DNA from 4 places in the Streptomyces sp. NPDC048197 genome. Region 1 is predicted to be linked to each of the others. Evidence: riboswitches for the same ligand, from Rfam matches in the RefSeq annotation. Region 1 holds a riboswitch; each other region holds the start of a gene.

What was found. A riboswitch is a leader RNA that binds a small molecule or an ion and turns the genes downstream of it on or off. The one in region 1 is predicted to bind cyclic di-AMP.
Region 2: another riboswitch for cyclic di-AMP. It lies ahead of ACGF4C_RS30680 (transglycosylase family protein); the one in region 1 lies ahead of ACGF4C_RS13050 (NlpC/P60 family protein).
Region 3: another riboswitch for cyclic di-AMP. It lies ahead of ACGF4C_RS03695 (M23 family metallopeptidase); the one in region 1 lies ahead of ACGF4C_RS13050 (NlpC/P60 family protein).
Region 4: another riboswitch for cyclic di-AMP. It lies ahead of ACGF4C_RS36615 (M23 family metallopeptidase); the one in region 1 lies ahead of ACGF4C_RS13050 (NlpC/P60 family protein).

The regions. Positions count from the first base shown of each region.
Region 1 is NZ_JBIDAJ010000007.1:243,521-248,978, forward strand. It holds gene pcrA (DNA helicase PcrA) at 1-1,344, opposite strand, end outside; cyclic di-AMP (ydaO/yuaA leader) riboswitch at 1,627-1,796, shown strand; gene ACGF4C_RS13050 (NlpC/P60 family protein) at 1,804-2,946, shown strand; gene ACGF4C_RS13055 (hypothetical protein) at 3,135-3,488, opposite strand; gene ACGF4C_RS13060 (NlpC/P60 family protein) at 3,720-4,868, shown strand; gene ACGF4C_RS13065 (alpha/beta hydrolase) at 5,039-5,458, opposite strand, start outside.
Region 2 is NZ_JBIDAJ010000031.1:81,221-86,678, reverse strand. It holds gene ACGF4C_RS30690 (cytochrome P450) at 1-1,192, shown strand, start outside; gene ACGF4C_RS30685 (transglycosylase family protein) at 1,443-2,486, shown strand; cyclic di-AMP (ydaO/yuaA leader) riboswitch at 2,700-2,908, shown strand; gene ACGF4C_RS30680 (transglycosylase family protein) at 2,916-3,572, shown strand; gene eno (phosphopyruvate hydratase) at 3,885-5,165, shown strand; gene ACGF4C_RS30670 (septum formation initiator family protein) at 5,344-5,458, shown strand, end outside.
Region 3 is NZ_JBIDAJ010000002.1:116,653-122,110, forward strand. It holds gene ACGF4C_RS03685 (pitrilysin family protein) at 1-573, shown strand, start outside; gene ACGF4C_RS03690 (M16 family metallopeptidase) at 609-1,991, shown strand; cyclic di-AMP (ydaO/yuaA leader) riboswitch at 2,257-2,410, shown strand; gene ACGF4C_RS03695 (M23 family metallopeptidase) at 2,423-3,223, shown strand; gene ACGF4C_RS03700 (GntR family transcriptional regulator) at 3,406-4,095, shown strand; gene ACGF4C_RS03705 (HPr family phosphocarrier protein) at 4,454-4,735, opposite strand; gene ACGF4C_RS03710 (GNAT family N-acetyltransferase) at 4,865-5,458, shown strand, end outside.
Region 4 is NZ_JBIDAJ010000051.1:22,876-28,333, forward strand. It holds gene ACGF4C_RS36605 (PP2C family protein-serine/threonine phosphatase) at 1-986, shown strand, start outside; gene ACGF4C_RS36610 (DUF2332 domain-containing protein) at 1,151-2,428, opposite strand; cyclic di-AMP (ydaO/yuaA leader) riboswitch at 2,723-2,877, shown strand; gene ACGF4C_RS36615 (M23 family metallopeptidase) at 2,889-4,283, shown strand; gene ACGF4C_RS36620 (aldo/keto reductase) at 4,430-5,389, shown strand.

The DNA.
Region 1 (5,458 bases):
GCCGACGACCTTGTAGGGCAGCCCGACCCGGATGAGGATCTCCTCGAAGACGCGGGACTGGGCGTTGGTGCGGTAGAAGACGGCAACGTCGCCGGCCTTGGCGTCGCCGGCGTCGGTCAGCCGGTCGATCTCGTCGGCGACGAACTGCGCCTCGTCGTGCTCGGTGTCGGCGACATAGCCGTTGATCTTGGCGCCGGCACCGGCGTCGGTCCAGAGGTTCTTGGGGCGGCGGTTCTCGTTGCGCTCGATGACGGCGTTGGCGGCGGACAGGATCGTCTGCGAGGAGCGGTAGTTCTGCTCCAGCAGGATCGTGGTCGCGTCCGGGTAGTCCTCCTCGAACTGGAGGATGTTGCGGATCGTGGCGCCGCGGAAGGCGTAGATCGACTGGTCGGCGTCACCGACGACGCACAGCTCGGCGGCGGGGATGTCGGCGGTGCCGGTGCCCACGAGCTCGCGGACGAGGGTGTACTGGGCGTGGTTGGTGTCCTGGTACTCGTCGACGAGGACGTGCCGGAAGCGGCGGCGGTAGTGCTCGGCGACGTCCGGGAAGGCCTGGAGGAGGTTGACCGTCGTCATGATGATGTCGTCGAAGTCCAGGGCGTTGGCCTCGCGCAGCCGCGCCTGGTACATCGCGTACGCCTCGGCGAGTGTCTTCTCGAAGCCATCCGCAGCGGTGCCGGCGAAGGTCTCCTCGTCGATGAGCTCGTTCTTGAGGTTGGAGATCTTCGCGCTGAAGGACTTGGGCGGGAAGCGCTTGGGGTCGAGGTCCAGATCGCGGCAGACCAGGGACATCAGGCGCTTGGAGTCGGCGGCGTCGTAGATCGAGAAGGAGGACGTGAAGCCCAGCTTCTTGGACTCGCGGCGCAGGATCCGCACGCAGGCGCTGTGGAAGGTGGAGACCCACATGGCGTTGGCGCGCGGGCCGACCAGCTGCTCGACGCGCTCCTTCATCTCACCGGCGGCCTTGTTCGTGAAGGTGATCGCGAGGATCTGGCCGGGGTGGACGTGGCGCTCGGCGAGGAGGTGGGCGATGCGGTGGGTGAGCACCCGGGTCTTGCCGGAGCCGGCGCCGGCGACGATCAGCAGCGGGCTGCCGGTGTGCACCACGGCGGCCTTCTGCTGGTCGTTGAGCCCCTCGAGCAGCGCGGCGGGGTCGAGGGCCGGGCGGGCGGCGCCGTCGCGGTAGTACGCGTCCCTGGGCACGGGCGCGTCGAACCGCCCGCCGAACAGGTCGGCGGGGATCTCCTCGGGGACCGGCCCGTGCTCGTCCTCGGGGGGCGGCGGGGGCTCCTCGTCCTTGTGGCCGAGGTCCGCCAGGAAGCTGTCGTCAAAGAGGCTGCTCATCGCCCACCGAGTCTAGGCCGCCGCACCGACAGCGTGCCGGGGACTGTGGACAAGTGGCCGGGACGGCCGGAGAACGGGCGTTGCGGACGGCGGCCGCACACACCGCCCGAAAACGGAACGACATCTCTCAGGTCACGAAAAGGTTTCGGGCATATCGAACATCAGCCTTCACAGGAGCCACACGAGTTGGCTAACGTCCTCGCTCAGGCAGCCCGCCTCCCCGCGGACGACAGCGTTCGCACGGGCCGCCGACGCCGAGTCCGGCCCTGCCCGCGACGTGTCCCTCCGGTCACGCCCGGGTCACCCGGAGCCGGGGACCCACCAGCAACACCGGGGTGAATCGATCCGTCCGACCGACGCCAGCGGACGTACGGACCGTAGGGCACGGCCTTCCGTCAGCGACACCGCCCGAACCCGACAGCTAACCCGGTAGGCGGTCCACGGAAGGAGTTGCCGGCCTTGGCGTCCCATCGCAAGCCGCGCACCAGCGTTCTCGTCTCGCCCGGGAGCCGCCGTACGGCGGCCGGGCTCACCACCGCCGCACTCGCCTCGGTCACCCTGCTCTCGCAGACCGCCGACGCCGCCCCCAGAGCCCCCCGGCCCACCATCGAAGACGTCAAGCAGAAGGTCGACGGCCTCTACCGGCAGGCCGAGGTGGCCACCCAGAAGTACAACGCCGCCAAGGAGCGCGCCGATCACCAGCGCGAGACCGTGGACCGGCTGCTCGACGCCGCGGCCAAGCGGGCCGAGAAGATGAACGCGTCCCGGCGGGAGCTCGGGACGTTCGCCTCGGCGCAGTACCGCACCGGCGGGATGAACCCGACCGCGCAGCTGATGCTCGCCAAGGACCCGCAGCAGTTCTTCGACCGCAGCCACCTGATGGAGCGGCTGACCGGGCGGCAGCAGCAGGCCGTCACCGACTACCAGCAGCAGGCCGCGGCGGCCGCCCGCCAGCGGGCCGAGGCGTCCCGCAGCCTGGATCAGCTGCAGAATTCGCAGGCCGCACTGAAGGAGTCCAAGCGCTCCGTGCAGCAGAAGCTGGCCGAGGCCCGGCAGCTGCTGTCCCGGCTGACCGCCCAGGAGAAGGCGCGGCTGGCCGAACTGGAGCGCCGGAAGGAGGCGGCGGCCAAGCGCCGGGCCGAGGAGGAGGCGCGCAAGCAGCAGGAGCGCGAGCGGCAGCGGCAGCACGACGGCGGCTCCACCGGGGGCCAGACCGGCGGGGACACCGGCGGCTCCACCGGGGGCTCGCAGTCCACCAAGGCCGAGAAGGCCCTCGCGTTCGCCCGCGCCCAGATCGGCAAGCCGTACGTCTGGGGCGCCACCGGGCCCTCGTCCTACGACTGCTCGGGGCTGACCCAGGCGGCGTGGAAGGCGGCCGGGGTCGATCTGCCGCGCACCACCTGGGAACAGGTCAAGGTCGGCCAGCGGGTGGCGACCAAGGACCTGCAACCCGGTGACCTGGTCTTCTTCTTCGACGACATCAGCCACGTCGGCATGTACATAGGCGGCGGCAAGATGATCCACGCACCGCACCCGGGCGCGAACGTCCGGGAGGAGTCGATCTACTACATGCCGATCTACGGGAGCGTCCGCCTGGGCTGACGCCCGCCCCCGCTCCCCCTTGGCCCACCCCCCACGGACACCCCCCACACGCCACCGCGCGGCCCTCGCCTCCGGATCCCGGAGTGCGATGACCGCGCGGTGTGCTGCTGTGGGGGGCGCTGTTGCCGGGCCCTGGGCACTACGGGCCCGGCTCCGGCGGCCGGCGTTCGCAGGGCCGGCCGGCGTTCTCAGGTCCAGAGGACGGCGATGAAGATGTTGGCCATCGTGAGGCCGCCGACCGCGCCGAACAGCGCCTTGTCGATCTGCTCCTCGTCCCGCTTGACGTAGACCAGCGCCAGGATCACCACCAGGACGGCCATCTTGATGCCGATCTTGATGTTGTTGACCGGGTGGTCCTGCGCCTGGTTGAGGCCGACCAGCACGATGCCGGTGACCAGCATCGTCAGCGCGCCGTGCAGCATGGCCGGAACGAACCGGGCGGTGCCCGCACCCATCGCCTTCATCTGCGTCAGGAAGCCGCCCAGCAGGGAGGCGATGCCGATGATGTGCAGGCCGACGAAGATATTGATGACTACGTCCATGGGGCCGGATCGTATCCGCCGCATAGCACGCGCTTTCCGGCAGGGCGTCCACATTCGCCGCTTCGGTCAGCGCGGAGCGGCCCCGGCGACCGGGCGATGACGCTCCGGTCAGCCGCGTTCCGGCAGCGGTCGAAACCGGACAATGCCGCGCAAGTGCGCCCACCCCCGTGACAGCCGGGCTTAGCGTCCTCCTCCAGGCGGCCGACTCCCGCCCCGCCGCAAGGGAAGGAAGTGACGGCCACCGTGGCCTCGCACCGCAAGCCCAGGCAGCATCCGCTCGCCTCGCTCACCGGCGGCTCGCGCACCGCGCGCACCGCCCGTACGGCCGCCACGCTGGCCCTCGCCGGCGCCGCCACCGCCACCGCGTTCGACGGCACCGGCCAGGCGGCGGACCTCTCCACCCCCGCCCAGGTCAAGGGCCGGGTCGATGCGCTGTACCAGGAGGCAGAGGTGGCCACACAGAAGTACGACGGCGCGCAGGAAGCCGCCAAGACCGCACGCGAGGAGCTGAGCAGACTGCAGGACGAGGCCGCCCGCCGGACCCAGAAGCTGAACACCGCGCGGGCCGGGCTGGGCGCCCTGGCCGCCTCCCAGTACCGCTCCGGCGGTGTGGACCCGACCGTACGGCTGCTGCTGTCCGCCGATCCGCAGCGCTATCTGGACGGCGCCGCGGTGCTGGAGCGGACGGGGGCCCACCAGGCGAGCGCGGTGGCCGGGTACGCGCGCCGGCTCGGCAGCGTGCGGCAGGTCCGGCAACGGGCCGAGGAGACCGCGGAACGGCTGACCCGGAACGAGTCCACGCTGAAGAAGCACCGGGTCACCGTCGTCCGGAAACTGGACGCCGCGGAACAGCTGCTGGCCCGGCTGACGGCGGAACAGCGGGGCCGGATGGCCGGACGGGACGGCTCCCGGGCCGGGACGGCGGGCGGCCGGGCGGACCGCGGGGGCGGCGGGCGGGACGGCGGTCTGCTCGGCGGGATCCCCACCGGCTCGGCGGCCGCGGCCACCGCCTCCGCGCAGCAGGCGCCCAACGCACGGGCCGCCCGGGCGGTCGCGTTCGCCTACGCGGCGCTCGGCAAGCCGTACGTCTGGGGAGCCACCGGGCCCGCCGCGTACGACTGCTCGGGGCTTACCCAGGCCGCGTGGCGGTCGGGCGGGGTCTCCCTCCCGCGCACGACCTACACCCAGATCAACGCCGGCCCGCGCATCGACCGTTCCCAACTGGCGCCCGGGGACCTGGTGTTCTTCTATACGGCCGTCAGTCACGTGGGGCTCTACATCGGTGACGGGAAGATGATCCACGCGCCGCATCCGGGCGCGCCGGTGCGGATCGCGCCGATCGACCAGATGCCCTTCGCGGGCGCCACGCGGCCGGCGTAGGGCCACGCGGCCGGCGTAGGGCCACGCGGCCGGCGTGCGGGAGCCACACCGCCGGCGCCGGGAGCCACACCGCCGGCACCCGGGGGGGCACGTCGCCCGGCGCCGGTGGTCGGGGCCGGTGATCGAGGGCCGGTGATCGAGGGCCGGTGATCGGGGGCCAGTCTGCTGGCTCAGGCCCGCAGCTGCAGGCCCAGCCAGCGGAAGATCTCCGGCACCTGGTTGCGCCACACCACCGTGGTGTGGCCGCCGGCGTTCGCCGCTATCTGGTGCACGGTGACCGTCGTCGGGCGCTTCGCGAGCTGCTGGAGGCCGAGGCCCGCCTGATAGCCGTCGCCTGCCGCGCCCGACACGTACAGGGCGGTGCGCGGCGGGCGGCCGGCCGCGTTGGCGGCCTTCAGGATGTGCAGCGGGTTGGACTGCACGCGCAGCGTGGGGTCCTTGCCGGCGAGCGAATCGGGCTCCAGCGCCGGGTCGTTGTAACCGGACATGGCGACCGCGGCGCGGTAGCGGTCCGGGTGGGCCAGGGCCAGCTTGGCGGCGCAGTGGGCGCCGGCCGAGTAGCCCGCCAGGGCCCAGGAGTGCGGCCGGTC
Region 2 (5,458 bases), on a different contig from region 1:
CTGGCTGCGGGAGTACGCGCCGGTGCACCGCACGGCGCTGCCCAGCGGGGTCGAGGCATGGCTGGTGACCCGCTACACCGAGGCGCGGCAGGCGCTGGCCGACGCCCGGCTCTCCAAGAACCCGGTGCACCACAGCGAGTCCGCGCACGGCAAGGGCAAGGTCGGCATCCCGGGCGAGCGCAGCGCCAACCTGATGACGCATCTGCTCAACATCGACCCGCCGGACCACACCCGGCTGCGCCGGCTGGTCAGCAAGGCGTTCACACCCCGTCGGGTCGCCGAGTTCGCGCCCCGGGTGCAGGAGCTGACCGATCACCTCATCGACGGGTTCGCCGGCCGCGGCGAGGCCGATCTGATCCACGAGTTCGCGTTCCCGCTGCCGATCTACGCGATCTGTGACCTGCTGGGCGTGCCGCGCGAGGACCAGGACGACTTCCGGGACTGGGCGGGCATGATGATCCGGCACGGGGGAGGGCCGCGGGGCGGGGTCGCGCGCTCGGTGAAGAAGATGCGCGGCTATCTCGCCGAGCTGATCCACCGCAAGCGGGAGGCGCTGCCGGCCGGGCCGACGCCCGGCGAGGACCTGATCTCCGGGCTGATCCGGGCCTCGGACCACGGTGAGCACCTCACCGAGAACGAGGCCGCCGCGATGGCGTTCATCCTGCTCTTCGCCGGTTTCGAGACCACCGTCAACCTCATCGGCAACGGCATCCACGCCCTGCTGGGCCACCCCGCCCAGCGCGAGCTGCTGCAGAAGTCGCTGGCGGCGGGCGACACCGGGCTGCTGACCACCGGCGTTGAGGAGCTGCTCCGCTTCGACGGCCCCGTGGAGCTGGCGACCTGGCGGTTCGCCACCGAGGAGCTGACCCTCGGCGGGCAGCGGATCGCCGAGGGCGACCCCGTCCTGGTCGTCCTGGCCGCCGCCGACCGCGACCCGGCACGCTTCCCCGAGCCGGACGTGCTCGACCTGACCCGGCGTGACAATCAGCATCTGGGCTACGGGCACGGCATCCACTACTGCCTGGGCGCCCCGCTCGCCCGGCTCGAAGGGCAGACCGCGCTCGCCACGCTGCTGACCCGGCTTCCGGACATCCGGCTTGCGGTGGAACCGGGCGAATTGCGCTGGCGCGGCGGTCTCATCATGCGCGGACTGCGGTCGCTGCCCGTGGAGTTCGCGCCCGAGCGGCCCTGACCAGCGGCGGAGGCCGATGGTGACAGAGCGTCAGGACGTGACCTGCGCGTGATCTCCGCTACACCGACTTGTGACTACCCGTGACCCCGGCTACCTTTCGATCCACGATCGACGGCTCCTCGAACACACTGCCGAGGAAGCCGCTGGATCGCGACAACTCAACCGCCGCGCGAAAGGCATCCGCATGCGTTCCGGGAACGGCCGACACCGTCGCCCCCGTCAAGCACCGGCCATCTTTGTCACGGCGGGAGTGACCGGTTCGGCACTCGCACTGCCCCTGCTCTCCGCCAGTGGCGCGCACGCCGCCGACACCGCGACCTGGGACCGGGTCGCCCAGTGCGAGAGCGGCGGCATCTGGAGCTCGGACACCGGCAACGGCTTCTACGGGGGCCTCCAGCTCACCCAGGACATGTGGGACCGGCACGGCGGCGGGGCCTACGCCTCACGGCCCGACCTCGCCAGCCGCGCCCAGCAGATCGCGGTGGCCGAGACGATCCTCGACGACCTCGGCCCGGACGCCTGGCCGAGCTGTGCGGTGAACGCCGGCCTGACGAAGGACGGCCGGGCGCCGCAGGTCGACCCGGGCGGCACCAGCGCCCCGATACCCGACCCCTCGGACGACGACGGCTCCACCGGCTCCACCGGGATGCACGACGGGACGGCCGACAACCCCGGTGGCGATGCGGGTGACGAGCCGGCCGGTGACGAGCCGTCGCAGACCACGCCGTCCCCGTCCACTCCCGCCCCCTCGGACTCCGCCGGCACCGGCGAATCGTCCCCCGGCCCCGACCGGACCTCCGGTTCGTCCGGGCCGTCCGGCGACGCGACACCCGGCGACCGGGGCGAGGACCCGTCCGGCACCCCCGGCCCCTCCGACGACGGCAGCGGCACGGGCAACGGCAGCGGCACGGACGACGGCAGCGGCCCGGGCTCCGCGGACGGCACGGCCTCCGACGGGCCGCAGGACGGGTCGCAGGGCGGTACGGGGACGGACGGCGTGCCGGGCGGTTCGGGCCGGCACCGTGGCGGCGCGGACCCGGGCGAGGACGACGGCACCGGCCGGACGGCCGGCGGGCGGCACGCCTCGCGCGGTGACGACGCGCACCGGACACCCCCGGCGGGCGGCGACGGGTACACCGTGCAGCCGGGTGACAGCCTGTCAGCGATCGCCCAGGCGCACCGGCTGCCGGGTGGCTGGCCGGCGCTCTACGACCGCAACGAGGACGTCGTCGGCTCCGACGCGGACCTGATCCAACCAGGTCAGCAGCTCGATCTCGGGCAGTCCGCGGGGTAGTTCGCCGGATTCGGCCCGCTTTGGCGAAAGTGAGACAAGCGTCTCGTTGTGGGGCGGTGGGCCCCGAAGGGTCCACCGCCGTCGCACCAGTCCCCACCTGCGGGTTTACGACCCCTCCGTGATCAAAAATGGTCAACTCGGTCCAGTTGGGGGGGGTTTGAACACCACAAGGGTTCCTGATTACGGTCATCACCGCTCGCCAAAGCGGGCCCCTTCGATCACACGCCGAATCCTGCCGGTGGTCGGAGGCAGTTGACGCGCAAGCGCCGTAGGCAGGAGCGGGGGAACCAAGGTAGGCGCCGGCCCGGCCCGTGAAAGCGGGTCAGCCGGCTTGGGGTGAAGCCCGGTGCCGATGGCACCGGCCGGGCGACTCATCAGTCCGAACCCGACAGCTCACCTCGCAGGCGTCGGTGAGGAAACGAACGAACCATGCTGATCAACAAGGGCAAGCACCGTCGTCCCTCCAAGGCCGTCCGCGTCGCCACCCTCGCCGGTGTCGCCGGTGCCGCCGTGGCCGTCCCGCTGATGGGCGCCACCTCCGCGTCCGCCGCCTCCGTCGCCACCTGGGACAAGGTCGCCCAGTGCGAGTCCGGCGGCAACTGGTCGATCAACACCGGTAACGGCTACTACGGTGGCCTGCAGTTCTCCAACTCCAGCTGGGCCGCCGCCGGCGGCACCAAGTACGCGCCGCGCGCGGACCTCGCCACCAAGTCCCAGCAGATCGCCGCCGCCGAGAAGCTCCTCGCCCTCCAGGGCCCGGGCGCCTGGTCCTGCGCCGGCGCCGGCGGCCTGACCTCCGGCGGTCCGTCCCCCGACCTGAACACCAGCGCCCCGGTGGCCAAGTCCGCGCCGGCGAAGAGCGACGCCGCCGTCAAGCGCACCCCGGCCGCCCCGAAGCACGAGAGCGCCCCGGCCGCCCCGAAGAAGAACGAGGGCCACGGCAACTACACCGTCAAGGCGGGCGACACCCTCGCCAAGATCGCCAAGGCGCACGGCACCCACTGGAAGGCCGTCTACGCGGCCAACAAGTCCGTCATCGGCGGCAACCCCAACCTGATCTTCCCGGGTCAGAAGCTCCACGTCTGAGCCGTCCCCGCACCGGGACACCCCAGCTGAGACCGGCCCCGTCCGGCGCGCCCTCCCCCCGGCGCGCCGCGGCGGGGCTTCTCCGTATCCCACCCTCGTCCCCGCCGTGATCCCCGCCGTCCGCGCCACCGCCGGCCGGCCGCTCCGCCGGACTTTCACCGCTCGGCGAACATTGCGGCAAACGCCCCATGAGCTGGGCCTTTGTGCTGCTTGTGGGGTTATTCCGTCCCACGGAGCGGGCCAAGGGCAGGCGGACGCTCCTCGGGCCGTTAGGCTCGTGCTGCAACTCCAGACACCCATGAAGGAGACAACGTGCCGTCCATCGACGTCGTCGTAGCCCGCGAAATTCTCGACTCGCGAGGTAATCCCACGGTCGAGGTCGAGGTCGGCCTCGACGACGGCAGCACCGGCCGTGCCGCCGTGCCGTCCGGCGCCTCGACCGGCGCCTTCGAGGCCATCGAGCTCCGCGACGGCGACCCCAACCGCTACCTCGGCAAGGGCGTGGAGAAGGCCGTCCTGGCCGTCATCGAGCAGATCGGCCCGGAGCTCGTCGGCTACGACGCGACCGAGCAGCGGCTGATCGACCAGGCCATGTTCGACCTGGACGCCACCGACAACAAGGGTTCGCTCGGCGCCAACGCCATCCTCGGCGTCTCCCTCGCCGTCGCGCACGCCGCCTCCGAGGCCAGCGACCTCCCGCTGTTCCGCTACCTGGGCGGCCCGAACGCGCACGTCCTGCCCGTGCCGATGATGAACATCCTGAACGGCGGCTCGCACGCCGACTCCAACGTGGACATCCAGGAGTTCATGATCGCCCCGATCGGTGCGGAGTCCTTCTCCGAGGCCCTGCGCTGGGGCGCCGAGGTCTACCACACCCTCAAGAAGGTCCTGAAGGAGCGCGGTCTGTCGACCGGCCTGGGCGACGAGGGCGGCTTCGCCCCGAACCTCGGCTCCAACCGCGAGGCCCTCGACCTCATCCTGGAAGCCATCAAGCAGGCCGGCTACGCCCCCGGCCAGGACATCGCGCTCGCCCTGGACGTCGCCGCCTCCGAGTTCTACAAGGACGGCTCGTACCAGTTCGAGGGCCAGTCCCGCTCGGCCGCCCAGATGACCGAGTACTACGAGGAGCTCGTCGACGCCTACCCGCTGGTCTCCATCGAGGACCCGCTGTTCGAGGACGACTGGGCCGGCTGGAAGGTCATCACCGACAAGCTCGGCGCCAAGGTGCAGCTGGTCGGCGACGACCTGTTCGTCACCAACCCCGAGCGCCTGGCCCGCGGCATCGAGGAGGGCTCCGCCAACGCCCTCCTGGTCAAGGTCAACCAGATCGGCTCGCTGACCGAGACCCTGGACGCCGTCGAGCTGGCCCAGCGCAACGGCTTCAAGTGCATGATGTCGCACCGCTCCGGCGAGACCGAGGACGTCACCATCGCCGACCTCGCCGTCGCCACCAACTGCGGCCAGATCAAGACCGGTGCTCCGGCCCGCTCCGAGCGCGTCGCCAAGTACAACCAGCTGCTGCGCATCGAGGAGATCCTCGACGACGCCGCGGTGTACGCCGGCCGCAGCGCGTTCCCCCGCTTCAAGGGCTGACGCCCCGGAGCGCGGAGCCCCGCGGTTCCGCCGGGGCGGCCCGACCCGCGGCCCGAAAGGGCTGATCGGGCGAGCCGACCGCCCAGCGCCCCGTACGTCCCCGGCGACGGTCCCGTACCGTTGCCGGGGACGTACCTGCTTGACGCAGACCGGCGTCCGTCAGTGAAGGGGAGACGACGTGCCCGCGGACCGGTTCTCGACCGCGACCCGACTCAAGGCGCTCGGCGAGCAGGCCGCCGCCCGCGTCTACCGCGCCCGGCCGGCCCGCCGCAACCGCCTCACCGGCCGCGCCG
Region 3 (5,458 bases), on a different contig from region 1:
GTGCCCTCCCGTGCCCTGATGGCGGCCTACCGCCTGCCGCACGACGGCACCCGTGAGGCGGACGCCGCCGACCTCGCGCTGACCGTCCTGGGCGGCGGCGAGTCCTCCCGCCTGTACAACCGGCTGGTGCGCCGCGACCGCAGCGCCGTCGCCGCCGGCTTCGGTCTGCTGCGGCTGGCCGGTGCGCCCTCCCTGGGCTGGCTGGACGTGAAGACGTCCGCCGGGGTGGAGGTGCCCGCCATCGAGCGGGCGGTCGACGAGGAGCTGGCGCGGTTCGCCGCCGAGGGGCCCACCCCGGAGGAGATGGAACGGGCGCAGGCCCAGCTGGAGCGCGAGTGGCTGGACCGCCTGGCGACGGTCAGCGGCCGCGCCGACGAACTGTGCCGCTTCGCCGTCCTGTTCGGCGACCCGCAGCTCGCGCTCACCGCCGTACAGCGGGTCCTGGACATCACCCCCGAGGAGGTGCAGGCGGTCGCCAAGGCCCGGCTGCGCCCCGACAACCGCGCGGTGCTCGTCTACGAGCCCACCGAGCCGGCCGGCAACGGCACCGAGGAAGGGGAGACGGAGCAGTGAGCGACGCCACCCGCCAGGATTCCGCAGGGAGCACCATGCAGTTCCACCCGCAGCCCCAGAGCGGCGCGCCCAAGCCGTGGGCCTTCCCGGCCCCCGAGCGCAGCCAACTGCCCAACGGCCTCACCCTCCTGACCAGCCACCGCCCCGGCCAGCAGGTCGTCGCGGTCGAGATCAACCTCGTCGCGCCGCTGGACGCCGAGCCCGAGGGCCTGGACGGTGTCGCCACGATCATGGCGCGCGCCCTGTCCGAGGGCACCGACAAATACGACGCGGAGGGCTTCGCCGCCGAGCTGGAGCGCTGCGGCGCCACGCTGGACGCGCACGCCGACCACCCCGGCGTACGCGTCTCCCTGGAGGTCCCGGCGTCCCGGCTGACCCGCGCGCTCGGCCTGCTCGCCGACGCGCTGCGCGCCCCCGCCTTCCCCGAGAGCGAGATCGAGCGGCTGGTCCGCAACCGCCTCGACGAGATCCCGCACGAGCTCGCCAACCCGGCCCGGCGCGCGGCGATGGCGCTCTCCAAGGAGCTGTTCCCGGCCACCGCGCGGATCTCCCGCCCCCGCCAGGGCACCGAGGAGACCGTCGCGCGGGTCGACGCCGCGGCCGTGCGCGCCTTCTACGACGCGCACGTCCGGCCCGCCACGGCCACCGCCGTGATCGTCGGTGACTTCACCGACATCGACCTGGCCGCGGCGCTCGCCGACACCCTCGGCGCCTGGACCGGTTCGACCGCCGAGCCGGTCAGGGCCACCCCGATCGCCGCGGACGACACCGGCCGCGTGGTGATCGTGGACCGCCCCGGCGCGGTCCAGACGCAGCTGCTCCTCGGCCGGATCGGCGCCGACCGGCACGACCGCGTGTGGCCGGCCCAGGTGCTCGGCACGTACTGCCTGGGCGGCACCCTCACCTCCCGGCTGGACCGCGTGCTGCGCGAGGAGAAGGGCTACACCTACGGGGTGCGTGCCTTCGGCCAGGTATTGCGCTCCACGGCTCCCACGTCCCCCGAGGGCGCCACCGGCGCGGCGTTGCTCGCCATCAGCGGCTCGGTGGACACCGCCTCCACCGGGCCCGCGCTGGAGGACCTCTGGAAGGTGCTGCGGACCCTCGCGGCAGAGGGGCTGACGGACGAGGAGCGGGACGTCGCGGTGCAGAACCTCGTCGGGGTGGCGCCGCTCAAGTACGAGACCGCGGCGGCCGTTGCGGGCACCCTCGCCGACCAGGTGGAGCAGCAGCTCCCGGACGACTATCAGGCGCAGTTGTACCTCCGGCTCGCGGAGACCGGCACGGTCGAGGCGACCGCCGCCGCCGTCAATGCCTTCCCGGTGGACCGCCTGGTGACCGTCCTGGTGGGCGACGCCGCGCAGATCACCGAGCCCGTCAAGGCGCTGGGCATCGGAGAGGTGACGGTCGTCAGCGGCTAGCCGTCTCTTGGCGCATGACGATGCGTCATGTCTTCACCGGCTCCCGTGGTGTTCGCTCACCACGGGAGCCGTTGCATGTCCGTGCGAGTCGGCCGGAGTCCGGCCGGAGCCCGTCGGTGTCCGCCGTATGTCCGGTTTGTGAGGGCTCGTTGAGCCGGAACTTGTGGCATCCCGCACAAAATCGCGGTTCCGTTTGGCTCCGCAAAGTGGCCCCGATTAGCGTCGGTCCGGCTGTTCGTCACAACTCCGCCACAACAGTGGCACCGGACAGTCATCGCCGAGTCCCCCTACGGCGCGAGCCAGGGGAGCCGGGGACCCACGTCCCTGGGGTGAATCGGGCCCCTCTCCGGAGGAGCCCGTAGGAGACCTTCCTGCTCCGAACCCGTCAGCTAACCCGGTAGGCGAGAGGGAAGGAAAGGACAAGCCAGCACATGGCGTTCACCCGTGCCACCGGGAAGCACCGCAGGGCCAGCCGCAGCGCCCGGACGACCCGCAACCTCGCCGGCATAGCCACCCTCGCCACCTCCGGCGTCGTCGGAACCCTGGCTTCGCCGGCGCTGGCCGCCACCGACGCGGCCCGCACCCAGGACACCGGTCTCACCCAGGCCGTCGTGCTCGGTGACGAACTCGCCCACCGCCTGGAGGTCCAGGCCGACGCCCAGCAGGCCGCCGCCGAGGTCGCCGCCGTGAAGGCGAAGGCCGAGGCCGAGGCCAAGAAGCGCGCGGCGGAGGCCGAGCGGCACGCCGAGGCGGCCAGGAAGAAGGCAAAGGCGGAGCGCGAGGCCAAGGAGCGGGCCGCCCGGGACGCCGAGCGCAAGCGCCTGAACGCCTTCGTCGCCCCCGTCGCGGGCTCCTACGTCTCCACCGGCTACCAGGCCTCCAGCAGCCTGTGGTCGTCCGGCAGTCACACCGGCATCGACTTCCACGCCGCCACCGGGACCTCCGTGCACGCGGTCGGCGCGGGCACCGTCGTCGAGGCCGGCTGGGGCGGCGCGTACGGCAACAACATCGTGATCAAGATGCACGACGGCACGTACACCCAGTACGGCCACCTGTCGTCGATCGGCGTCTCGGTCGGCCAGACCGTCACCCCCGGCCAGCAGATCGGCCTCTCCGGGGCCACCGGCAACGTCACCGGCCCGCATCTGCACTTCGAGGCCCGCACCGGCCCGGACTACGGCTCCGACATCGACCCGATCGCGTATCTGCGGTCGCACGGCGTCAACGTCTGAGCCGGCGTCCGACCGGTCCGCCCCACACCCTCGGCGCACGCCTCCACATGCCCCGCGCCGGCTGGCCAAAAAATATCGCCGAATACGCGGAGTCCGTCGGAAAAGCCGCGCCGGTCGAATAGAGTCTCGGAAAAGCCGCCGACCGGCGGCGTTTTCCGGGGATTACGGCGGAGGCACGATCGATGCGAGGCCATATTTCCGCGCATGCGGTGTGCACGGCGATTCGCGAGGACATCGTCTCCGGTGCACTGGCGCCGGGGAGCCGGCTGATCGAGGAGATCCTGGCGGCCCGCTACGGCGTCTCCAGAGTGCCGGTCCGCGAAGCGCTGCGCACCCTGCAGTCGGAGGGCTTCGTCACCACCCGCCACCACGCGGGCGCCTGCGTCGCCGAGCCCACCGAGCAGGAGGCCGCCGACCTGCTCGACATCCGCGCCCTGCTGGAGCCGCTGGGCGCGGCCCGCGCGGCCGCCCGGCGCACCCCCGCCCATCTGAAGGTGCTGCGCGGACTGGTACGGCTGGGCCGCGAGCGGGCCCGCCACGGCAGCCCCGCCGACCTGCGCCAACTCGACGGCTGGTTCCACGAGACGCTGGCCCAGGCGGCCGGCAGCCCCAGCCTGACCGCGCTGCTGACCCAGCTGCGCCGCAAGATCGAGTGGATGTATGCGACGGAGCCGACGCCGCGGGCCGGTGAGGCCTGGGACGACCACGGCGCGGTGCTGGACGCGGTGGCCCGGGGCGACGCGGAACGGGCCCGCGCCCTGATGGCGGCGCACATCGAGCGGTCGCTCCCGGTGTACCGGCTGCGGCGCCTCGCCGCACCCGACGTGAGCGATACGAAACGGCCCGTCAACACAGCGCGCGCCCGTTCTTAACAAGCGGGCCGTATACAAAGGGGTACGCGTTTTCCGGGGCGGCGATGGTTTCCGCCTTTGATTACTGGTTTCGGCACGTGCCTGCTTTCCGGCGCGTATACGACACCGCAGGCTTTCCGGTGCATGCCTTTCCCTCGCGTACTGGCCGCCCCGATCCATGAGAATTCCGTGGCGGTCGGCACGGCATTTGCGTGGCCGAGGGCACGGTATTTCCCAGGACCGGCCTTTCGCCGGAACGACGTTTCCCCGGACGGCCTTTCCCCGGACGGCATTTCTCCGGCACGCAGAACGGCCCCGCCGCGGCACCTTTTCAGGTCACCGTGGCGGGGCCGCCGTACGAAGGGGCGTCCCGGGGGACTCAGACCGTCTCGGGGAGCTCTTCGAGACCCTCGGCGACCAGCTTGGCCAGGCGGTCGAGCGCCACCTCGGCGCCCTCGGCGTCCGAGGCCAGCACGATCTCCTCGCCGCCCTGGGCGCCCAGGCCCAGGACCGCGAGCATGGAGGCCGCGTTGACCGGGTTGCCATCGGCCTTGGCGATCGTCATCGGGACGCCGGCGGCAGTGGCCGCCCGGACGAAGATCGATGCGGGGCGGGCGTGCAGGCCCTCGGCCCAACCGACATTGACGCGGCGCTCAGCCATGGTGTTGCCCTTCAAAGTCGTGACTGTTGTCTAGACCATTCTCTCACGCTGCCGGGACTGCTCCCAGCCCCCGACCCCGAGATTACGCGCGCCGGGCCGGTTGTCGGTGGCCGGTCGTACGCTGTCCGCATGCAGAAGCCGCCGGACCACGCATACCCGACCCACTGGGAAGCCGACGTGGTGCTGCGCGACGGCGGCACGGCGCGGATCCGCCCCATCACCCCCGACGACGCCGAGCGGCTGGTCTCCTTCTACGAGCAGGTCTCGGACGAGTCCAAGTACTACCGCTTCTTCGCGCCCTACCCGCGCCTGTCCGACCGCGATGTGCACCGCTTCACCCACCACGACTACGTCGACCGGGTCGGGCTCGCGGCCACGGTCGGCGGCGAGTTCATCGCCACCGTCCGCTACGACCGGATCAACGACCAGGGGCTGCCCGCCAAGAGCCCCGAGGACGACCAGGCCGAGGTCGCCTTCCTGGTGCAGGACGCCCATCAGGGGCGCGGAGTGGCCTCCGCCCTGCTGGAGCACGTCGCGGCCGTCGCCCGCGAGCGCGGCATCCGGCGGTTCGCCGCGGAGGTGCTGCCCGCCAACACCAAGATGATCAAAGTCTTCACGGACGCCGGGTACACCCAGAAGCGCACCTTCGAAGACGGCGTGGTGCGGCTTGAGTTCGACCTCGAACCGACCGAGCAGTCCATGGCCGTGATGCGCAGCCGCGAG
Region 4 (5,458 bases), on a different contig from region 1:
CCGCGCCCTTCTTCTCCGCCGCCCCGCTGGTGGCGGCGCCGCTCCTCTCGCTGCCCGCCACCGCCCTCACGGCCCTGGCCGCCATGGCCGGCGAGTCCCTGGTGGTGACGTACCGCAGTGCCGCCCAGGACACCCACGAGTCGGTGACCGAGATCGCGACCGTCTTCGTGGTCGCCCTGCTGGCGCTCGCCATCAACCGCGTCGTCCGGAGGTCCGACGCCCGTCTGGCCTCCGTACGGGACGTCTCGGAGGCCGCGCAGCGGGCCGTCCTGCCGGCGCCGCCCGAGCGGCTCGGCGGGCTCGCGGTCGCCGCCCGGTACGTGGGCGCGCGGGCGGACGCCCGGATCGGCGGCGATTTCTACGCCGTGCAGGACACCCCGCACGGCGTACGGCTGATCGTCGGTGACGTCCGTGGCAAGGGGCTGGAGGCGGTGGAGGCCGCCGTGGTCGTCATCGGCGCCTTCCGGGAGGCGGCGGAACAGGAGGCCACCTTGGAGGCGGTGGCCGGCCGGCTGGAGCGGGCACTGCAACGGGAGGGCGGGCGGCGCGCGGGGATCGATCAGTACGAGGGGTTCACCACCGCGGTCCTGGCCGAGATCCCGGCCGACGGGCGGCCCGTGCTGCGGGTCCTCAACCGCGGCCATCCAGCGCCTCTGCTGCTGGGCCCGGACGGCGGGTTGTGCGAGCTGATGCCCGTCGTGCCTGCGCTGCCGCTGGGGATGCGCGAGGTGGCGAGCTGGCCGGACCGTTCCGACGAGTCGTTCTTCCCGGCCGGTTCGCTGCTCGTCTTCTTCACGGACGGCGTGACCGAGGCCCGCGACCTGCGCGGCCGCTTCTACGACCCGGCCGACAAGCTCCGCGGCCGGCGCTTCCCGGACCCCGGCAGCCTCCTGGACGCCCTCATCGAGGACGTCGCCCGGCACACGGGCGGGGCCCCCGCGGACGACATGGCCCTGCTGGCGCTGCAGCGGCCGATGGGGGAGTGAGAGCTCGGCGACTCTGCGACTCGGCGACTCGACGATCCGGGCCGGTTCGCGCGGCGCACTTCTACGGCGGGCGGAAGGGCTCACAAGGGTGCGCCAGGGGCCTGGGCCTGGGCCTTGGGCCTGGCCGGGGCCAGCCGCTGCCAGGCCCAAGTCCCGGGGGCCTACTACAGCGGGCGGAAGCTCTGGCCGTGCGGGTCGGTGAGCGCGACCGGGTGCCCGTCCAGGGCGAGGGTCAGCTGCAGCGGGTCGTCCGGGCGTGGGGTGTGGTGCGCGGGCAGGGGGAGCCACGGCAGTACGGAGTGGTGCTCCTGGGAGATCCAGTGCCCGCCGCCGTCCCGCCCGTCGAGGACCGACGGTACGAGCCGGGCGAACTCCTCGCGCCGGGCGTACGGCAGATAGCTCAGCACGGAGGTGTGGAACACGACCAGCGTCGCCCCGGCCGGCGCCTCGGCCGCCAGCGCGGGCAGTTCGTCGATCAGGTCCCCGCGGACGATCCGCGGCCGCGGCACCGCCCGCACCGCGTCCACGGCCGCGGACAGCCGGGCCGCCCGCGCCTCGTCGCCGGGCCATACGAGCGACTGCAGCCAGCGCAGGTCGTCCGGCTCGGCGACCGGGTCGAGCGGTGCGAGATCGATCCCGGCCCGCCAGACGACCTCGGGCAGGCGGGTGGGGAGGTGCGACGCCCCTTGCCCTGCCGGCCCTGCCCCCGCCCCCGGCACTGGCGACGGCACCTGGCAGTGGAAGACCACGGGGCTGTCGGCCGCGCCTACTTCGGCGAGCGGGGCGTGGGCTGCCGGTCCGCCCGCTTCCCCGTACCCGTACTCGTGTCCGTGTCCGTACGCGTACCGATAGCGGTCCGGGTGCAGGCACAGCCCGGCCGAGGTGCCGACCTCCAGGAGGGCCAGCGGCTGGGGCAGCCGGGCGAGCAGCGGCAGCAGCGTGGCGCAGCGGGCCGGTTCGTTGGTCTGGGTGCCGCGGCGCATGATCACGTCCCGCACCTGGTCCCAGTGCCGGATCGTCCATTCGCGCCAGCGCCCGTACGCCGCCGCGCCGCGCGGGCCCTGCTCCGCGTGCGGGCCGTCGAGGTGGCGTACGGCGGCGAGCAGGAGCTGGGGCTGCTGCTTGTTGCCGGCCGGCAGCGAACCCGCCAGCAGCTCGCACAGCTCCTGGTCCTGGCCGATCCGGGCGCTCAACTCCTCGTGGGCGTCGGACCGGCCGCGCGCCTCGCGCCAGGAGAACTCGTGGTACCGCCGCGCCACGTCCTGGGCGTTTCCGGTCGGGATTCCGCCGTGGCCGGGACGGCCGTGACGCCCGGGGCCGGCGTTGCGGAGGCGTTCGGCGGGTCCGGGGCTCTCGGCGTATCCGGGACTTTCGAAGTGTCCGGGGCGCTCGGAGTGTCCGGGGTGCAGGGAGTGTCCAGGGCGCTCGGCGTTGACGACCATGATCCGACGTTACTGTCTTCACGTTCCGTAATGGGCAGGCACCCCTCCGCATAACAACTGACGCACAATCATCGAGAGATCGTTTAGACGCGGCACGGGGCGGTGCGGTCAACTCGCCCGATTTATGGCCATGGTGACCGGAAAACACCACGCCAAAGCTGGTGCGCGAGGCATATGGATTCCCGGGAAGGCTTGGAAAACCGTCGCGATCTCTATTACTGTCCGATAACGCAGCGCGGTCGTCCCAGCCGCCGCAAGAGGCGGCACCGTGCGCCGACGCCGAATCCCGCACGCGCTTTTCACGCACCTCCAGCACCTCGAACTGCACCAAGGGAACCGGGGAACCACCACCTTGGGGTGAATCGGACGCCTTCGCCAGAGGGTGCCCGTAGGAGACCTTCCTGCTCCGAACCCGTCAGCTAACCCGGTAGGCGAGAAGGAAGGAAAGGAGTGCGCCCCCGTGGCGTCCAACAGGCCTGTCCCCGAGGCTCCGTCCGCCTACGACTCCGACGACCGGGGCCCGGGCGCCCCGTATGCCCGGTACGCGTCAGGCGCTCCCAACGCCCCCAACGCCTTCGCGCATCCCGGCGACACCGCAGTCGCCACTGACACTGCTTTCGCCACCGACACTGCTTTTGGCACCGACGCCACTGTCGGTGCCGACACGGCTGTCGTCACCGACACCCGCTGCGCGGCGGCCGGTGAGGCGAACGGTGACGCCGACGGCCAGTGGGAGGAATGGAACCCCACCGAGGAGTCCGTCCGCCCGGTCCGCGGCAAGCACCGGGTGGCCAGGCAGCGCGGCGGTGGACTCGCCCGCGGCGGGACGGTCCTGGGCGTCGGCGTCATCGCGGCGGTCGGCGCGGGCGGGATGGCCACGGCCGAGGGCCGGCCGCCGGTGCCGATCTCGATGCCCGACCTCGGCGGAGTGGCCGACGCCGTCTCCGACCACCTCCCGGACGCCGCCTCCCTGCCCGGCGTCGGCGACCTGATATCCGACGGCGGCTCGCACACCGATGGGGGCGCGCACACCGCTTCCGCCTCCTCCGCCACCACTCCCGCCGACCCGCTCACCGGGAACGCCGGGCCGGGCTCGCCGTCCACCACCGGCACGGGCGCGGACGCGGGCGCGGGCGGGGGCGCCGGATCGAGCACGGGCACGGACTCTGGCTCCGGCTCTGACGCGGGTACGGGCTCGGGCTCTGGCGCGAACGCCGGTGAGGCGCTGCGCAGCCGCATCCTCCAGCAGGCCGACGCCCAGCAGGGCGCCGCCGAGCAGGAGACCCGCGAGGCCGCCGAGCAGGCCGCGATCAAGCAGGCCACCACGGACGCCGCCGCGGACCTGAAGGCCGCCGAGCAGGCCGCGGCCGCCAAGAAGGAGGCAGCGGCCGAGGCCAAGCGCAAGGCCGAGGAGGAGGCCCGCCGTAAGGCCGAGGCCGAACGCCTCGCCAAACTGGCGCAGAGCTTCATCACCCCGGTCTCCTCGTACACCCTCACCGCGAGCTTCGGGCAGGCCGGTGACCGCTGGGTCGCGGACCACACCGGCCAGGACTTCGCCGCCCCGACCGGCACGCCCGTCAAGGCCGTGCACTCCGGCACCATCACCCAGGCCGGCTGGGCCGGTTCGTACGGCTACCGCATCGTCCTGACCCTCGACGACGGCACCGAGCTGTGGTTCTGCCACCTGTCCTCGATGGTCAAGACCTCGGGCAAGGTCAGCACCGGCGACGTCATCGGCCGGGTCGGCGCCACGGGCAACGTCACCGGACCCCACCTCCACCTGGAGGTACGCCCCGGCGCCGGCGACCCGATAGACCCGATGCCCTGGCTGCGCGACCACGGCGTCAACGTCTGAGCACCTGACGGGCGGGGCGGGCGGCCACGGCGCGAAGGTGGCCGCCGCCCGAGGAGCGAGAAGGTCCGAGGAGCGAGAAGGTCCGAGGAACGGGAATAACTCCCGTAAGCGGGAATAGCCACTCGCCCCGCGACGCTGTCATCACCATGAGCGCGACAAGCAACAACTCCCGTACCCCCAGGGCCCTGGGCTCGCTGTCCGTCTCCCCCCTCTCCCTCGGGGGCAACGTCTTCGGCTGGACCGCCGACGAGGCCGAGTCGTTCGCCGTACTGGACGCGTACGTGGCGGGCGGCGGGAACTTCATCGACACCGCCGATGTGTACTCCGCCTGGGTGCCGGGCAACAAGGGCGGCGAATCCGAGACGGTCCTCGGCAACTGGCTGGCCGCGCGCGGCAATCGCGACGACATCGTCATCGCCACCAAGGTCGGCGCGCACCCGGACTACAAGGGTCTGTCCGCCGCCACCATCAAGTCCGCGGTCGAGGAGTCCCTCACCCGGCTCCGCACGGATTACATCGACCTCTACTACACCCACTACGACGACGAGTCCGTCGAGGTCGGTGAGTTCCTGACCGCCCTGGACGACCTCGTCCGGGCCGGCAAGGTCCGCGAGATCGGCGCCTCCAACATCTCCGCGCAGCGCCTGGAGGAGTCCCTCGCCTTCTCCGACCGCGAGGGCGTGGCCCGTTACGTGGCCCTGCAGCCGCACTACAACCTGGTCTCCCGCGACACCTACGAGGGCGAACTCGCCGACGTGGCCGCCCGCAACGGCGTGTCCGCGGTCCCGTACTACGCCCTGGCCTCCGGCTTCCTGACCGGCAAGTACCGGCCGGGTGCGGCGGTCGACAGCGCCCGGTCCGGGAAGGCTGCTCAGTACCTGGCCACCGACCGCGGCCCCCGCGTCCTGGAGGCCCTCGACACGGTCGCCGCCGCCCATGGTGCCGAGCTCGCCACCGTCGCGCTGGCCTGGCTCGCCGCCCAGCCGACGGTCGCCGCCCCGATCGCCAGCGCCCGCACGACCGCCCAGCTCGCCCCCCTCCTGGCCGTCACCGACCTCACCCTCACCGCCCCCGAACTCACCCTGCTCAACGAGGCATCGGTGTAATCCCGGACACGGGCCCGCCCCAAAGGGGAGGAGCGGGGCCCCAGGGCCCCTCTCCTCTCCCACCCGCAG